5 linked regions of the Halioglobus japonicus genome follow. The protein of the gene in region 2 interacts with the protein of the main gene of each other region in a pairwise test. Links are inferred from orthologs where the notes say so. Each region holds a gene or a part of one and is shown on either strand. Other genes may lie near its edges.

What was found.
Region 1: the proteins of secA (region 2) and BST95_RS16005 interact in binary tests that used the Escherichia coli proteins (3 or more experiments, as listed by UniProt). The link is inferred for Halioglobus japonicus from one-to-one orthologs.
Region 3: the proteins of secA (region 2) and secG interact in binary tests that used the Escherichia coli proteins (3 or more experiments, as listed by UniProt). The link is inferred for Halioglobus japonicus from one-to-one orthologs.
Region 4: the proteins of secA (region 2) and ybgC interact in binary tests that used the Escherichia coli proteins (3 or more experiments, as listed by UniProt). The link is inferred for Halioglobus japonicus from one-to-one orthologs.
Region 5: the proteins of secA (region 2) and secB interact in binary tests that used the Escherichia coli proteins (3 or more experiments, as listed by UniProt). The link is inferred for Halioglobus japonicus from one-to-one orthologs.

The regions. Positions count from the first base shown.
Region 1 is NZ_CP019450.1:3,395,248-3,398,238, reverse strand. Bases 22-2,989 are described here. They hold BST95_RS16005 (alkaline phosphatase), read right to left. Parts: upstream 2,221-2,989; coding sequence 823-2,220; downstream 22-822. Other genes in these bases: BST95_RS15995 (ammonium transporter), read left to right, coding at 2,854-2,989; BST95_RS16000 (P-II family nitrogen regulator), read left to right, coding at 2,504-2,842; BST95_RS16010 (general secretion pathway protein GspB), read left to right, coding at 22-822. Outside these bases: more of BST95_RS16010, read left to right, coding at 1-21; more of BST95_RS15995, read left to right, coding at 2,990-2,991.
Region 2 is NZ_CP019450.1:3,718,263-3,721,553, forward strand. What follows is about bases 19-3,286. They hold secA (preprotein translocase subunit SecA), read right to left. Parts: upstream 2,922-3,286; coding sequence 219-2,921; downstream 19-218. Other genes in these bases: argJ (bifunctional glutamate N-acetyltransferase/amino-acid acetyltransferase ArgJ), read right to left, coding at 19-209; BST95_RS17470 (M23 family metallopeptidase), read right to left, coding at 3,004-3,286. Also shown: more of argJ, read right to left, coding at 1-18; more of BST95_RS17470, read right to left, coding at 3,287-3,291. UniProt on the Escherichia coli protein: Required for protein export, interacts with the SecYEG preprotein conducting channel.
Region 3 is NZ_CP019450.1:3,944,985-3,947,695, reverse strand. Bases 23-2,710 are described here. They hold secG (preprotein translocase subunit SecG), read left to right. Parts: upstream 23-1,014; coding sequence 1,015-1,407; downstream 1,408-2,710. Other genes in these bases: BST95_RS18565 (phytanoyl-CoA dioxygenase family protein), read right to left, coding at 2,449-2,710; BST95_RS21465 (DUF6538 domain-containing protein), read left to right, coding at 1,621-1,857; tpiA (triose-phosphate isomerase), read left to right, coding at 229-969; glmM (phosphoglucosamine mutase), read left to right, coding at 23-163. Outside these bases: more of glmM, read left to right, coding at 1-22; more of BST95_RS18565, read right to left, coding at 2,711-2,711. UniProt on the Escherichia coli protein: Subunit of the protein translocation channel SecYEG. Overexpression of some hybrid proteins has been thought to jam the protein secretion apparatus resulting in cell death; while this may be true it also results in FtsH-mediated degradation of SecY.
Region 4 is NZ_CP019450.1:3,989,466-3,992,487, forward strand. The notes cover bases 6-3,004. They hold ybgC (tol-pal system-associated acyl-CoA thioesterase), read right to left. Parts: upstream 1,711-3,004; coding sequence 1,300-1,710; downstream 6-1,299. Other genes in these bases: tolA (cell envelope integrity protein TolA), read right to left, coding at 6-149; tolR (protein TolR), read right to left, coding at 146-535; tolQ (protein TolQ), read right to left, coding at 572-1,276. Also shown: more of tolA, read right to left, coding at 1-5.
Region 5 is NZ_CP019450.1:758,748-761,665, reverse strand. Bases 7-2,901 are described here. They hold secB (protein-export chaperone SecB), read right to left. Parts: upstream 1,741-2,901; coding sequence 1,273-1,740; downstream 7-1,272. Other genes in these bases: gpmI (2,3-bisphosphoglycerate-independent phosphoglycerate mutase), read left to right, coding at 2,674-2,901; BST95_RS03650 (rhodanese-like domain-containing protein), read right to left, coding at 2,046-2,465; BST95_RS03655 (glutaredoxin domain-containing protein), read right to left, coding at 1,778-1,960; trmL (tRNA (uridine(34)/cytosine(34)/5-carboxymethylaminomethyluridine(34)-2'-O)-methyltransferase TrmL), read left to right, coding at 752-1,216. In the rest of the region: more of gpmI, read left to right, coding at 2,902-2,918. UniProt on the Escherichia coli protein: One of the proteins required for the normal export of some preproteins out of the cell cytoplasm. It is a molecular chaperone that binds to a subset of precursor proteins, maintaining them in a translocation-competent state.

The sequences.
Region 1 (2,991 bases), 320 kb from region 2 along the record:
AATCGATCGCGTACGGAGCAGGGCGCAGTGCCGAACATTGAAACCCAGCACAGTCATGCTGCCGAGCCGGGCGATGTACGCCGCTGGCCGGTGCTGCTGGCGCTGGCCGTTGCCCTGCTGGTGATTGTCATTTTACTGGTGGAGCGGATTACCACTGAAAAGCCAACGCAACCCGCGGCCGTCGTAGGCGAGCAGGCCCCCGTGGTGGTGCCGCCCGAACCGACAACGTCCGAATCCATGTCGATTAGCGGTGAAGCGACAGGAACCGTTCCGGTTGCAGCCTCACGTCCGCAGGTTTCCTCGGCGCCGCCGCCTAAAGTCAGTTCGCGTGACACCGGAGTGCCAACGGCGGCAACCCAACCCGCGGCTCGCTCTGAAGTGAGTGCGCTGTATGCACAGCAGGAACAGCCCGCGGCCGAATCCGATCCGACCCCCAAACCGGTTGCTCGTTCCACTACCCCAACGCCTGCGCTCTCGGTCGAGCCAGAACCGCGGATGGCTGAGCAAGAGGTGAATATTGAAGCGATGGTGCGTCAGGCGGAAGCTGAGTTGGAAAACGCACGCCTGGAAGAACACCCTGCACCGTTTCTGGAGTCCTTATCTCAACAGGTCAAGGACACTATCCCCACGCTGTACTACCAGCGTCACGACTACTCCGGTAAACCGGGACGGTCGCGTGTCACATTGAATGGCAACCAGTTGGCGAAAGGTGGCAAGGTCGTTGGGGTCAGGGTCGACGAGATCCTCGCCGACTCCACCGTCCTCTCCTATCAGGGCACCACGTTTCGTCTGCGGGCCCTGAACAGCTGGGTCAATCTCTGATTACAGGCCGAGGTAGTTTTTCATAATGTCGAAGATCTCCGGCTGGCGCAGATAGGGCGGTACCAGGCCCTGGCCCTCGGCATTGGCGTATAACGGTACTGCCGCGCCGGTGTGTTCTTCCATCATGAAGTTGGTGGTTGCGTAGTTCACCATCATGACCCCTCCTTCCGGTGTCTCGATAAGCGAAACATAACCGGGGCTGTAGGTGGGAATGGGGTAGGCCGCAAACAGGCTGGGATGGGGAATCAATTGCGCGGCCTGGGAGTGGTCCGCCGTCACCAGGACCAGCGTATTCGGGTGCTGCTCGGCGAATGCCAGGGCGCTGGCCAGTGCCTCATCGAGCTGTTCCACCTCACCAATCGACCCGCAGGGCTTGCGCTCGTGTGACTGCTTGTCGATAGAGGCGGATTCAATGGTCAGGAAAAAGCCCTTGTTATTGTCCGCTGCGAGGTGGGTGAGGGCCGCGTCCGTCATCTGCTTGAGTGTCGGAACACTGGCAAATTCCGGGTTGGGCTGGCATTCCATCGATTCTGGCAGCGTGACATCGCCGAGATACTGATGGACATGGTTGAGCAGGCTCGGCGCGGGCTGCTCAGAGGCGCGGCCGTCTTCGCCCTGCATTCGCACCGGCATGGTGCTCTCAGAGAACAGGCCCAGCAGGCGTTCTCCAGTTGGTGCCTTGCTCAACGCATCAGCAGTTTCGACGACATTGAAACCGTTGCTGCGCGCCAGGTCGGCGACCGAAAGCTGGCTGCCCTCTGCCTTGGGGGTAAAGTGTTTGCTGCCACCACCGAGAATCACATCCACGTCCGACTCTGCGAGTTGCTGGGAGATCGCTCCCGGACCACCATTTTTCTGCATGTCCTGCGGGCAGCCACCAATGTGAATGCCACTGAATTCGACCCGCTCGATCTGGTCGGGGTTCTCGCAAAAGCGCTGGCTGACGTGGGCGGCAAAAGAGGCCGGTGTGGCATCGGTCACGCTGGCCGTTGAGACAATACCGGTGCGGTAACCTGCCGCCTCGGCTATTTCGATAATCGTTGGAATGTCCTCGTCACCGCCGGCGGTGGTCGCCAGTCGGCCGCGGCTGGTCACTACGCCCGTCGCCAGGCTGGTCGCGGTATTTGCCGAGTCAGCCACGTAAATCGGCTTGCCGTTGACCCGGTCCTCAATGGTGAGAATCTGGGAGGCACCCCGCACAGGCATGGAGTCCAGCAGCAGTTCGCCCTGGGCGCCCTTGAGGTAGTTACGAGCAATGGTGACCTGCTGTTCATCCATGCCGTCGCCGATGATGAGAATCACCTGGCGAGGTTCCTGCGACGCGGTTTCCGCCAGCAACGGCGCCCCTGGGATGGCGATGGCAAGTGCGGCGAGTGCCGCAGACACAGCTTTGTTCATGCTCAATCCTGTTATTGGCAAGTCGTTGGACAAAATAACGGCGTCATTGATAGCACAAAGCCTCTAGCGATGCCCAGAGCCTATGCGGCCTTTGCGTCCGGGAGCCTAGTAAATTTTACCGCTGCACGCATTTGGTGCCCGCGCACCGATATGGACGCCCTGTGCTTAAATTTTGCCCCGATATGTGGCACGATTTGCGGTTCTGTCCGGTTCAGCTTCCGCGGGCTGCGGCAGAGGGGGTGGCGCACAGCGCCTGACAAATAAGAAATTAGAGGTGATTTCAATGAAGATGATGACCGCCATCATCAAGCCTTTCAAACTGGACGATGTTCGCGAAGCCCTGCACCAGATAGGGATTGCGGGCATGACAGTGGAAGAGGTGAAGGGTTACGGCCGCCAGAAGGGCCATACCGAGCTATACCGAGGTGCAGAGTACCTGGTGGAGTTTCAGCCGAAAGTCAAAATCCAGATCGCGATTGCCGATGCGCAAGTAGACGCGGCTATCGATGCGATTTGTGAAGCAGCCAGCACCGGCAAAATCGGCGACGGCAAAATATTCGTCGCACCACTGGAACAGAGTATTCGAATCCGCACCGGCGAGACCGGTGAAGAAGCACTTTAAGGAGCGCGGCCATGCGTAATTTTTCCAAGCTGGCGGTGCTCGCCAGCACGGCGTTGGTGGCTAACACCGCCAGCGCCAGTGAACTTAACCAGGCGGATACCGCCTGGATTCTGACAGCCACCGCTCTGGTGCTGTTTATGACCATTCCC
Region 2 (3,291 bases):
TGGCTTGCACCCAGATGTGACTCGGCCACCGCTACCGGCGCCGCGCAGAATGCATTCTGGGTAAACACGCCGGCACAGTTGGCGCCAGGGGCCAGCTCCATCAATACCAGGTCCTTGCGTCCCGGTGTCTTTACACCGGCAGATACCGTGGCCAGGCGCAGCCCTGGCACGGGCAGGAGCTTGGGGAGCGTATCGTTTCCTACGGCCATCAAATCACCTTAGAGCTTGCCGCAACACTGTTTGTATTTCTTGCCGCTGCCACAGGGGCAGGGATCATTGCGGCCCACCTTGGGCGCTTCGCGGGTAAAGGTGGAGGGCTGCTGCGGCGCTTGCGGCTCTTCCGCCTCGGACTCACCCATCGCAGATGCTTCGGCGTGCTGGAAGGCGAGCTTTTCACGCTCGGCAGCTTCCCGGCGCTGCCGCTCAATCAGCTCTGCTTCATCTTGGCGCTGGATTTGCACATGGCTGAGGAATTTCACCACCTCAAGCTTGAGATTGCTAAGCAGGTCTTCAAACAGGGCAAAGGACTCGCGCTTGTATTCCTGCTTGGGGTTTTTCTGGGCGTAGGCGCGCAGGTGAATACCTTGGCGCAGGTGGTCCATCGTCGCCAGGTGCTCCTTCCACAGCGTATCGAGCACCTGCAGCATGATCTGCTTTTCGATCTTGCGCATGTCAGGGCCCACAGATTCGCACTTGGCTTCATAGGCCGCCTGAACTTCATTCACAATTCGCTCACGCAGGGCTTCTTCGTGAAGCTTGTCGTCGGCGTCCAACCAGGACTGCACGGGCAGCGGCAGCGCAAACTCGGCTTCGAGCTGCTTTTCCAGGGCTGGAATATCCCACTGCTCTTCCACGCTCATCTGCGGAATAAAGCTGTCGACCGCCTCGTTCACCACATCAGCGCGAATAGCCGTAATAGTGTCGGAAATGTCCGCTTCACCAAGCAGGTCATTGCGCTGCTCGTAAATGATCTGGCGCTGGTCATTGGCGACGTCGTCATATTCCAGCAACTGTTTGCGGATATCGAAGTTGCGGCCTTCTACTTTGCGCTGGGCTTTTTCAATCGCGTTGGTCACCATGCGGTGCTCAATCGCCTCGCCCTTCTCCATGCCCAGGGCCTGCATGAAGTTTTTCACCCGGTCAGAGGCGAAGATGCGCATGAGGTTATCTTCCAGCGACAGATAGAACCGCGACACACCGGGGTCACCCTGGCGCCCGGCACGGCCGCGCAGCTGGTTGTCGATACGGCGTGATTCGTGTCGTTCAGTGCCGAGAATATGCAGGCCGCCGGCCTCCAGCACCTGCTGGTGACGCTGCTCCCAGGCTTGCTTGAGCTCGGCTTTGCGCACATCGGAGATTTCGCCAGCGGCAGTCATTTCTGCCTCCAGATTACCGCCGAGCACGATGTCGGTACCGCGGCCCGCCATGTTAGTGGCGATGGTCACAACACCGGGGCGGCCCGCCTGGGCGATAATTTCCGCCTCCTGTTCGTGGTATTTGGCGTTCAGTACCTTGTGCTGAATCTTGGATTTGCGGAAACGCGCCGACAGTTCTTCTGAGGTTTCAACAGAGGCCGTACCTACCAGTACCGGTGCACCTGCCTCCATACAATCCTTCACGTCGGCAACAATGGCGTCGAACTTCTCTTCGCGGCTGAGGTAGACCACATCGTTGAGGTCCTTGCGTTCCTGCTTCTTGTTGGTGGGAATGACCAACACTTCCAAACCATAAATCTGGCGGAATTCAAAGGCCTCTGTATCCGCGGTACCGGTCATGCCGGCGAGCTTGTCGTACAGGCGGAAATAGTTCTGGAAGGTGGTGGACGCCAGGGTCTGGCTTTCACTCTGGATCGCCACGCCCTCTTTCGCCTCGATCGCCTGATGCAGACCTTCAGAGAGGCGCCGGCCGGGCATGGTACGACCGGTATGCTCGTCGATCAGCACCACCTGCCCTTCCTGTACAATGTACTCCACATCCTTCTGGAACATGGCGTGGGCACGCAGGCCTGAATACACGTGGTGCAGCAGGTTCAAGTTGGTGGCCGCGTAGAGGCTGTCGCCCTCCTGCAGCAGACCTTCGCGAATCAACAGTCCCTCAATGAACTCATGACCGTCTTCAGTCAGCTCCACCTGGCGGGCCTTCTCATCCACAGTGAAGTGGCCGGACTGGCCTTCAACATCAGCCTGGAGCGAAGGAATGAGCTTGTTAATGCGCTTGTAAAGCTCTGAACTGTCTTCAGAGGCGCCGGAAATCACCAGCGGTGTACGGGCCTCATCGATCAGGATGGAATCCACCTCGTCGACAATGGCAAAGGCCAGGTTGCCCTGCATCTTGTCACCCAGGGTGAAGGCCATATTGTCGCGCAGATAATCGAAACCAAACTCGTTGTTGGTGCCGTAGATAATGTCGGCGCTATAGGCGGCGGTTTTCTGTTCCGGCAACTGCCCGGAGCGAATCACACCCACACTGACACCGAGGAATTCATACAGGGGCCCCATCCAGGCAGCATCCCGGGTGGCGAGGTAATCGTTGACCGTAATCAGGTGTACGCTGCCTGCCAGCGCGTTCAGGTAGGCCGGCAGGGTCGCTACCAGCGTCTTACCCTCACCGGTGCGCATCTCTGCAATTTTGCCTTCGTGCAGCGCCATGCCGCCGATCAGCTGCACGTCAAAATGGCGCAGGCCCAGAACCCGCTCGCCAGCCTCACGCACAACGGCAAACGCTTCGGGCAGTATCTTGTCCAGGGTATCGCCGTTCGCCAGCCGACCTTTGAATTCTTCCGTCTTGGCTTTCAGCTGCTCATCGCTGAGCGCCGCCGTGTCTTCGGCCAGGGCATTAATCTTTTTGACCACCTTGCCCAGGCGCTTGAGCTCCCGGTCATTGCGGGTGCCAAAAATCATCTTCAGGGGATTGCCAATCATAGCTGTTCAACTTGTCTTGTATACGAAACAACCCGCCGGACCTACGTGGACGGGCGGGAACAAAAAGAAGGGATTATACGCGTCAGCGGCGGGTTCGTCGTATGTAACTTGACGGGTCGACTGAGCGACCGTGCTTGTAGACTTCGTAGTGGACATGGGCACCGGTACTGCGACCGGTGGAACCCATTAAGGCAATCGGCTGGCCCTTGCGCACCACATCACCCGGCTTGACCAGGCTCTCTTTATTGTGGGCATAGCGGGTGACAAAGCCATCGCCATGGGAAATTTCAATGGTCTCACCGTAACCGCTCTTGGACCCCGTCCAGGTAACAACGCCGGCCGCCACAGAGATGACATTGGTGCCTTCCTT
Region 3 (2,711 bases), 230 kb from region 2 along the record:
TGTAGCCGAAGTTGAGGAAACGCTGGGCTCGCGGGGCCGGGTGTTATTGCGCCCCTCCGGAACCGAGCCTGTCATACGGGTCATGGTTGAGGGCGAGGATGTCGCTGAGGTTGAGCAGCTGTGCTCTCAGCTTGCTGCAAAAGTAGAGGCAGTATTGGGATGAAGCGCCTTGCCACGACGCGGCAACTTGGTTAAGATTGCCGCCGCTTTTTTGACCCGGGGGTGAGCATGCGCAGGCCGCTAGTAGCAGGAAACTGGAAAATGCATGGCTCTCGGGACAGTGTCGGCACGTTGCTGAACGGCTTGATGGCCCAGAGCGTCCCTGAGACTGTAGATGTCGCGGTATGCCCTACTTACGTGCACCTGGACCAGGCTGTCGCAGCCTGTGCCAACAGCGTTATTGCTGTTGGCGCCCAGGATTGCTGGCATGCTGAACCGGGTGCCTATACCGGAGATGTGGCGGCAGTGATGCTGGAGGAGCTGGGCTGTGAATGGGTGATTCTCGGACACTCCGAGCGCCGCAGCTACCACGCCGAGGCAGATGCGTTGATAGCGGCCAAATTGCAGGCGGCAGCGGCGGCAGGTTTAAAGCCGATTGTCTGTGTCGGTGAGACACTCGACCAGCGTGAATCGGGCGAGGCTGAGGCAGTGGTTGCAAGACAGTTGCGGGGCAGCCTTGAAGGTGCCGTTGGCACCGCAGGACTGGTCATCGCCTACGAGCCGGTCTGGGCGATTGGTACAGGCCTGACGGCCTCGCCAGAGCAGGCTCAGCAAATGCATGCGTTTATTCGCAAGCAACTGCAGGATCTGGGAGTGGATGCGCAGCAGACGCGTATTCTGTACGGTGGCAGCGTGAAGCCCGGTAATGCCGGCGAGCTGTTTGCCCAGGATGACATTGATGGCGCCCTTGTGGGCGGCGCGGCCCTGAAGGCCGAAGATTTTAACGCGATTATCGCGGCCGCAGGCTGAAGGCCTGACGGAACGATTGGAGCAGCCCGCTGGGGCTGAGAGGAAATGGAACAGATTATTTTGGTAGTACACCTGCTGGTAGCGCTGGCCATTATTGGCCTGATCATGCTGCAGCAGGGCAAGGGTGCGGATATGGGAGCCTCTTTTGGCGCCGGCGCTTCGCAGACCCTGTTCGGTAGCGACGGCAGCGGTAATGTACTGACTCGCGCTACCGCCTGGCTGACGGCCCTGTTTTTCGCCACCAGCTTTGGTCTGGCCCTGATCGCCACCAATGCGGTAGCGCCCAGCAACGATTTGGGTATTGAAATTCCCGCGGCAAGCATGCAGGCTGAGCAGCCCGCCGCAGTCGAGGAACTGCCGGTGGTTGATGAAGACCTTCCCGCTGCAGTGGGAACTGCACAGGAAGCAGGCGAAGAGGATCTTCCCGACCTGAACTAAACAGACACGCCGAAGTGGTGGAATTGGTAGACACGCTATCTTGAGGGGGTAGTGAGCTATGCTCGTGCGGGTTCAAGTCCCGCCTTCGGCACCAACATTCCTGAAAAGCCCGTCATACGGGCTCTCAGAGGCTCTCAGAGCCATTCTTGCCCCAGGTGATACGGTGGGTGGTACGGTGAAGCTGAATGATTGATCTCAAGAAGGGGTCAATCCATGAACAATCAACGCTTCCTAGTTCGCAATCGCCACGGGTCCACGTGGCACACACGTATACATATCCCCAGGCACCTTCAGCTCATGTTCAGTGGGCGCAAAGAAGTCAGAAAATCAACGAAATGCGAAGACAAACGCCAGGCGGGCCGGGTGGCTGGTTTGTGGTGGGCGCAATACCAGGTTCTATTCCAAGAGATTGAAAAGCAAATGAGTAAGAAGGACGTCATTCGCCAGTAGATTTCATTGCACGATTGGCGGCACTAGTGCCTAAACCAAGAATCAACCTCACCCGCTACCACGGCGTCCTGGTCCTGCGCGGCCCGACCGAACCACCGATGGCGCGGGGAGGTCACTCCGGCCAGACATGGCAAGGCACTTAAGGCGGGCGCAAATGCGGTAGTAAGGACACCGGCCGACCGCCATGCGGCCAGCGCCTGTCCGGCCACTCCTGATGCCCCCAACCAGGGCGCCACCTCCCACGCAGTCTCTTTTCGCAGGAAGCGAACTCCCAAACCCCTATCAGTAAAGACGCCACTGAAAAACCCACGGCACAGCCTACTGCGGGCTCTCGTTCAGGGATAGACGAATATGAATTGCGAGAGCACCTTAGCCAACAACGTCTCGGGCCCATAGGCGGATATTTCGAGAATTTCTACATCTCAGTTAGCATGATCAGTGAGGAAACCTACTCCCAGCAGGCCGTTTATTTGTCCTATACTTCAATTTTCGTCGCAAGCCCCTCATTGTTCCTCCGGCTCCTGCCGGATCGCCAGCTTTACAATGGGGCGGATGATGCGAGGTGAGTTAGAAATATTAGCCACCCTGTTATCAAAACAACAACGGCTGCTGGGCTTCTGGCGCCAATGAGGCGGCAAAAAACCAAGATTCCACCGCATAACGATGATGTTTATCGACGGTACCAAACCCGGTTCGATGTAGATTGAAGTGATCGAAAAATACCGCATCGCCTGGTGCAAAGCGGGGTCTTTGTACTGGATAATGCCCTGCAATCTCATCGACCAGACCCTGCCCGACTGTCCAGTCAAACGGCGCATTATGAGTACCGGTTGGATATATTTTGCGACTGTTAT
Region 4 (3,022 bases), 270 kb from region 2 along the record:
TTGGCCTCGATGGTTTTGGTTTCCATCGGGCTCGACCAGTTCCACAACATAAATGCCAGGATCATCGCATGCAGGGCGATGCTTGCCATGGCCGGGCGCACCACAATGCGCGGCGCCACGGGCTTGGCATAGACGGAGTCAGTGCTCACTGAGGGTTCTCGGTTACCAGGCCGACACTGGGCGCACCGGCCTGTTGCAGGGCGACCATCACCGTCACAACCTCGCCGTAGGGGACAGCCTCGTCACCCCAGATAAGCACCGGCTTATCCGGGTTGCGCTTAATCACTTTAGACACCCGGTCCTTGATGGTGGCCAGCGCAAGCACCTGCTTCTCCTGCCCCAGGTTCAGAAACAGCTGGCCACTGGCATCCACGGATACGATTAACGGCTCGCTGTCCTGATTTTCGACAGGGTCCGCGGCGGCCTCGGGCAGATCAACTTTCACCCCCTGCATCAGCATGGGCGCCGTGACCATGAAGATAATCAGCAAGACCAGCATCACATCGATATACGGCACGACGTTGATCTCTGCCATGGGTTTGCGCTTGCCGCGGGCTCTGCTCACGGTAGCTCAGCCTCCCTGACGGGCGCGCAGTGCGTACGCCTGGCGGTAGAGAATACTGGAGAACTCATCTACAAAAGTGTCATAGCGGTTACTGAACACCTCTACCTTGGCGGCAAAACGGTTGTAGGCGAGTACCGCAGGGATCGCAGCAAACAGGCCCATGGCGGTTGCAACCAGCGCCTCGGAGATACCCGGCGCCACTGTGGCAAGCGTTGCCTGGGTAGCATTGGCCAAGCCGCGGAAGGAATGCATAATGCCCCAAACGGTGCCAAACAGACCGATATATGGGCTGGTGGAACCCACAGAAGCCAGAAACGCCAGGTGACGCTCGAGACGTTCTTCCTCACGCAATACCGCCACACGCATGGCGCGCCGTGAACCCTCCAGAATGGCCTCGGAGTCCATTTCCTTTTGCTGGGCCAGGCGCGAAAACTCCTTGAAGCCCGCCCTGAAAATACTCTCCATACCCAGAATGGCATGCCCGTCGGAGGCCTTTTCGTTCCCTTCGCGATAGAGCTGGGAGAGATCGATACCCGACCAGAAACGCTCCTCGAAGCTGTACATTTCCTCGCGCGCATTACGGAAGTAAATATAGCGCTGGACGATCATGTACCAGGACAGAATTGAGGCCATGACCAGCATTGCCATGACCACCTGCACGGTGAAACTGGCGTGAAGAATGAGGTCTATCAGGCTAAGTTGCTCTTCCAAGAGGGATCCCCTTTTGCGTTATGTCATTCTGCCCCGGACAGGCGTGCCACCATATCCCGGGGTATACGGCGCGGTTTGACCGAAGTGCTGTCTACGCATGCGATGCGAATGTCGCCACCGGCAAGCACTTCGTCGCCGCGCAATACTCGCTGGGCAAAGGTCATCGAGGCCCCGCCCAACTCAGTGATCTCTGCCGTGGCGATCAATTCATCGTCCAACTTGGCAGGTGCCCGGTATTCTACCGCCACATTGCGCACCACGAACATCAGATCGTTATTGAATATGTAATCTTTGCCGTAGCCCATCGCCCGCATGAACTCCGTGCGAGCGCGCTCCATAAATTTGAGATAATTGACGTAATAGACAATACCACCGGCATCCGTATCTTCAATGTAGACACGTAGCGGCAGAGAAAATTCCTGGCCAGACGTCACTCTTCCTGCCCGCCATCTAGATCCAGCGACAAATTGCCCGCCTCACCTGGCCTGGGCTGAGGCAGCCCGAAATGCAGGTAGGCGTTGCGCGTCACCACTCGGCCGCGGGGTGTGCGCACCACATATCCCTGCTGGATCAGGTAGGGTTCGAGCACATCTTCAATCGTCCCGCGCTCCTCGGAAATGGCCGCAGCTAGGCTATCGACCCCCACCGGACCGCCATCGAACTTCTCAATCATGGCGAGGAGCAGGCGGCGATCCTGGTGATCAAAGCCCTGCTGGTCAACGCTGAGCATATCCAGCGCGCGGTCAGCGACTTCAGCGCCAATATGGCCATCAGCCTTCACTTCCGCGTAATCGCGGACCCGGCGCAACAGGCGATTGGCAATTCGGGGCGTGCCCGGGAGCGGCGCGCAATTTCGGTGGCGCCCTGCTTGTCGATGCCCATACCGAGAATGCGCGCCGAGCGCTCCACAATATGTGCAAGGTCGGCGACCTCATAGAACTCAAGGCGCTGCACGATACCGAAACGATCGCGCAACGGTGAGGTAAGCAATCCCGCGCGCGTGGTGGCACCGATCAGGGTGAAGGGAGGCAGGTCGAGCTTGATCGAGCGGGCCGCGGGACCTTCCCCGATCATAATGTCGAGCTGGTAGTCCTCCATGGCCGGATACAGCACTTCCTCTACGAAGGGGCTGAGGCGATGTATCTCATCGATAAACAAGACGTCGCCGGGCTCGAGGTTGGTCATCAGCGCAGCGATATCACCGGCCTTCTCCAGCACCGGTCCTGAAGTCGTTTTAAGGGACACGCCCATCTCGTTGGCAATAATGCTCGCCAGCGTGGTTTTGCCCAGCCCGGGCGGGCCAAAAATCAGGGTGTGGTCGAGCGGCTCACCGCGGCCTTTGGCCGCCTGCAGAAATATACTCATCTGCTCGCGAACAGCCTTCTGGCCGACGTATTCATCCAGCGATTTCGGGCGAATAGCGCGATCGAGGGCATCCTCCCGGGGGCCTTCAGGCTCCGGGGCGATCAGGCGGTCGGTTTCTATCATCCGCTCACCATCGATTTCAGGGCCCGGCGGATCAGCTCTTCCGAATCCGCAATGGAGTCATCGTTCACTGCGGCAACCACCTTGGCCGCTTCGGCCGGCTTATACCCGAGGGCAATTAGCGCGCCCTCGGCGTCGGCGACCATATCGGCCACCGGTTCGATCACAGCGCCACCAGCGGACCCGCCGGCTTCCATCTCGCCGAGCCAGTCCTTGAGCTTGTCGCGCATCTCAATCAACAGGCGCTCGGCGGTTTTTTTG
Region 5 (2,918 bases), 3.0 Mb from region 2 along the record:
AACAGGCCAACGGTGGCACCTTGTTCCTCGACGAGATCGGCGACATGCCGGCGGAAACCCAGACCCGCCTGCTGCGGGTACTGGCCGATGGTGAGTTCTATCGCGTCGGTGGCCACACCCCGGTCAAAGTCGACGTACGTATCATCGCCGCCACCCACCAGGACCTCGAGGCACTGGTGCGCAAAGGCGACTTCCGGGAAGACTTGTTTCACCGCCTGAACGTCATTCGAATCCACATTCCGAAACTCGCGGAACGCCGCGAGGATATTCCGCGCCTGATGCAGCACTTCTTTAACCGGGCCGCAGAGGAACTCGGTGGCGAGCCAAAGATTCTGCTGCCGGAGACCCAGGATTACCTGAGCTCACTGGAGTGGCCGGGCAATGTGCGGCAGCTGGAAAATACCTGTCGCTGGATAACCGTCATGGCCTCCGGCCGCGAGGTGCACCTGGCAGACCTGCCCCCCGAGCTGAGTAAAGATGTGGCCGAGCAGGTCACCGAACGCGGTGACACCGACTGGAAGGATCTGCTGCAGCGCTGGGCCCGCAACGAGCTGATTCAGGGCAAGGACCACATCCTGCAACAGGCCACCCCCGCCTTCGAAAGAGTCATGATCGAAGTCGCCCTGCAGCATTCACAGGGGCGCAAACGCGATGCCGCGGAGTTGCTCGGCTGGGGGCGCAATACCCTGACCCGAAAAATGAAAGATCTGCAGATGTAGCCTGTGCGACGGGCCGCCGGTAGTATGCGGCCATGCTGCACATTGTCCTGTACCAACCTGAAATCCCGCCCAATACCGGCAATATCATGCGCCTGTGTGCCAACACAGGCTGCGCCCTGCACCTGATCGAACCACTGGGTTTTGATCTCGATGAGAAAAAGCTGCGCCGGGCGGGGCTGGACTATCGCGAATTTGCCGAGGTTGAAACCTACCCCCAGCTCGACGATTTTGTAGCGGCCTATCCGGATGCCCGGCTCATGGGCATGACCACCAAGGGCTCCACCGCCTATCACCAGGTGACATACCAGACGGGTGACGCGCTGCTGTTTGGGCCGGAAACCCGCGGCCTGCCCGCTGAGATCCGCGATGCGCTGCCCGCCGGACAGCGCATTCGCATACCGATGCGCGAGAACAGCCGCAGCCTCAACCTGAGCAATGCTGCGGCCATCGTCACTTATGAGGCCTTGCGCCAGCTGGGGTTTGAGGAGCTGGGCTAAGCGCCCACAAAAAAGGGGCCAAAAGGCCCCTTTTCATCAGCGAAAGTGCGTTGCTCTTAGTGAGCAGGCGCCTCCGCTTCACCGGCTTGTGCTGCCTGAGCCAGCGCCTGCTGGTACAGAGCATCGAAGTTAACCGGCGCCAGCATGACGGGCGGGAAACCGCCTTTCACGCACAGGGTGTCGATGGCTTCACGCGCGTAGGGGAACAGAATGTTCGGCGACGCGGTACCCAGAACACGGCGCAGTTCTTCGCCTTCAAAGCCCTGGATGTTGAAGATACCTGCCTGCTGTACTTCCACCAGGAACGCAGTCTCTTCCTCGATTTTAGTGGTCACGGTGATAGACAGAACCACTTCGAAGTTGCCTTCATCGTCTACCTTATCGCTCTTGGTGTTCAGGTCAACATTGACCTTGGGCTGCCAGGGCTTGCGGAACACTTCCGGCGTGGAAGGAGACTCAAAAGAGATATCCTTAGTGTAGATGCGCTGCATCTGGAATTGGGGTTGAACCTGTTCGTCGGCCATGTTGCCGTCCTCCTTCGGTTTTATCTGTTAACGGCGCTTATGACACCAGTTGAAGTAATTCATCGAGCTTGCCCTGCCGTTCGAGCAGAGCCAGATCGTCGTAGCCGCCTACATGGCGATCACCGATCCATATTTGCGGCACCGTGCGGCGGCCGCTCTTTTCCATCATTTCCCTGCGCAGCTCCGGGTTCGCGTCCACACCAATGTCGGTGTATTCCACGTTCTTGCTGTCGAGCAGGAATCGGGCCGGATGCAGTAGGGGCAGAACCGGGTGGTATACAGCGTGACTGCATTACTCATGCGCTTTATCCGTTATTAACCACAGGCAACTGGAGATTCTTCCACTCCATCATGCCGCCGGTCATGATATTCACCTTGGCATAACCCTCAGCATTGAGCTTTTTGCCCACTGCGCCAGCGGATTGTCCCATCTTGCATACCAATACAATGGGTTTGTCGCGGTAGTTTTCAAGGAGGCCGGTGTTATTCATGAGCTTGGTCGTGGGCACATGCATCGCATCGACGATATGTCCCGCGCGAAATTCCGCGGTATCGCGCAAATCCACGAACACGCCGTCTTCGGCGTTGACCAGGTTAATTGCCTGCTGTGGTGTCAGTGAGGTGCCTGATTTGCGGGTTTCGTGCATGAACAACATGATCACGACAGCCAGCAAGGCCGCCACCAGCAACCACTGCTGGGCCAGAAATTCGAAAAATAGAGCCATGGCTTTACTTCAATAAGTGCGCTGTGAACCCGCGCCGGACCAGGCCTGCGGGGGAATGCCAAAAGGCCGCAAGTATACAGCTTCATCCCCCCCGCAACCAGCCCCGGTAATCCTTGGCAAAACCAGCAACTGTGGGGCCCCCGGCGGTGCGCACAGCGAGCGGACAGGGTAAAATGCCGGCCTTTGATCTCCCACAGCCGGACCACCCATGAGCAATAGCCAGAAACAGCCCACCGTACTGATCATTCTCGATGGCTGGGGCCATCGCGAAGAGATTCAGGACAACGCCATCGCCAACGGCAACACCCCTGTGTGGGACCGCCTGTGGCGCGATGCGCCGCATACCCTGGTGTCTGGGTCCGGGCTCGATGTTGGTCTGCCCGCAGGCCAGATGGGCAACTCCGAGGTGGGCCATATGAGCCTCGGCTCGGGCCGGGTGATTTACCAGAACAT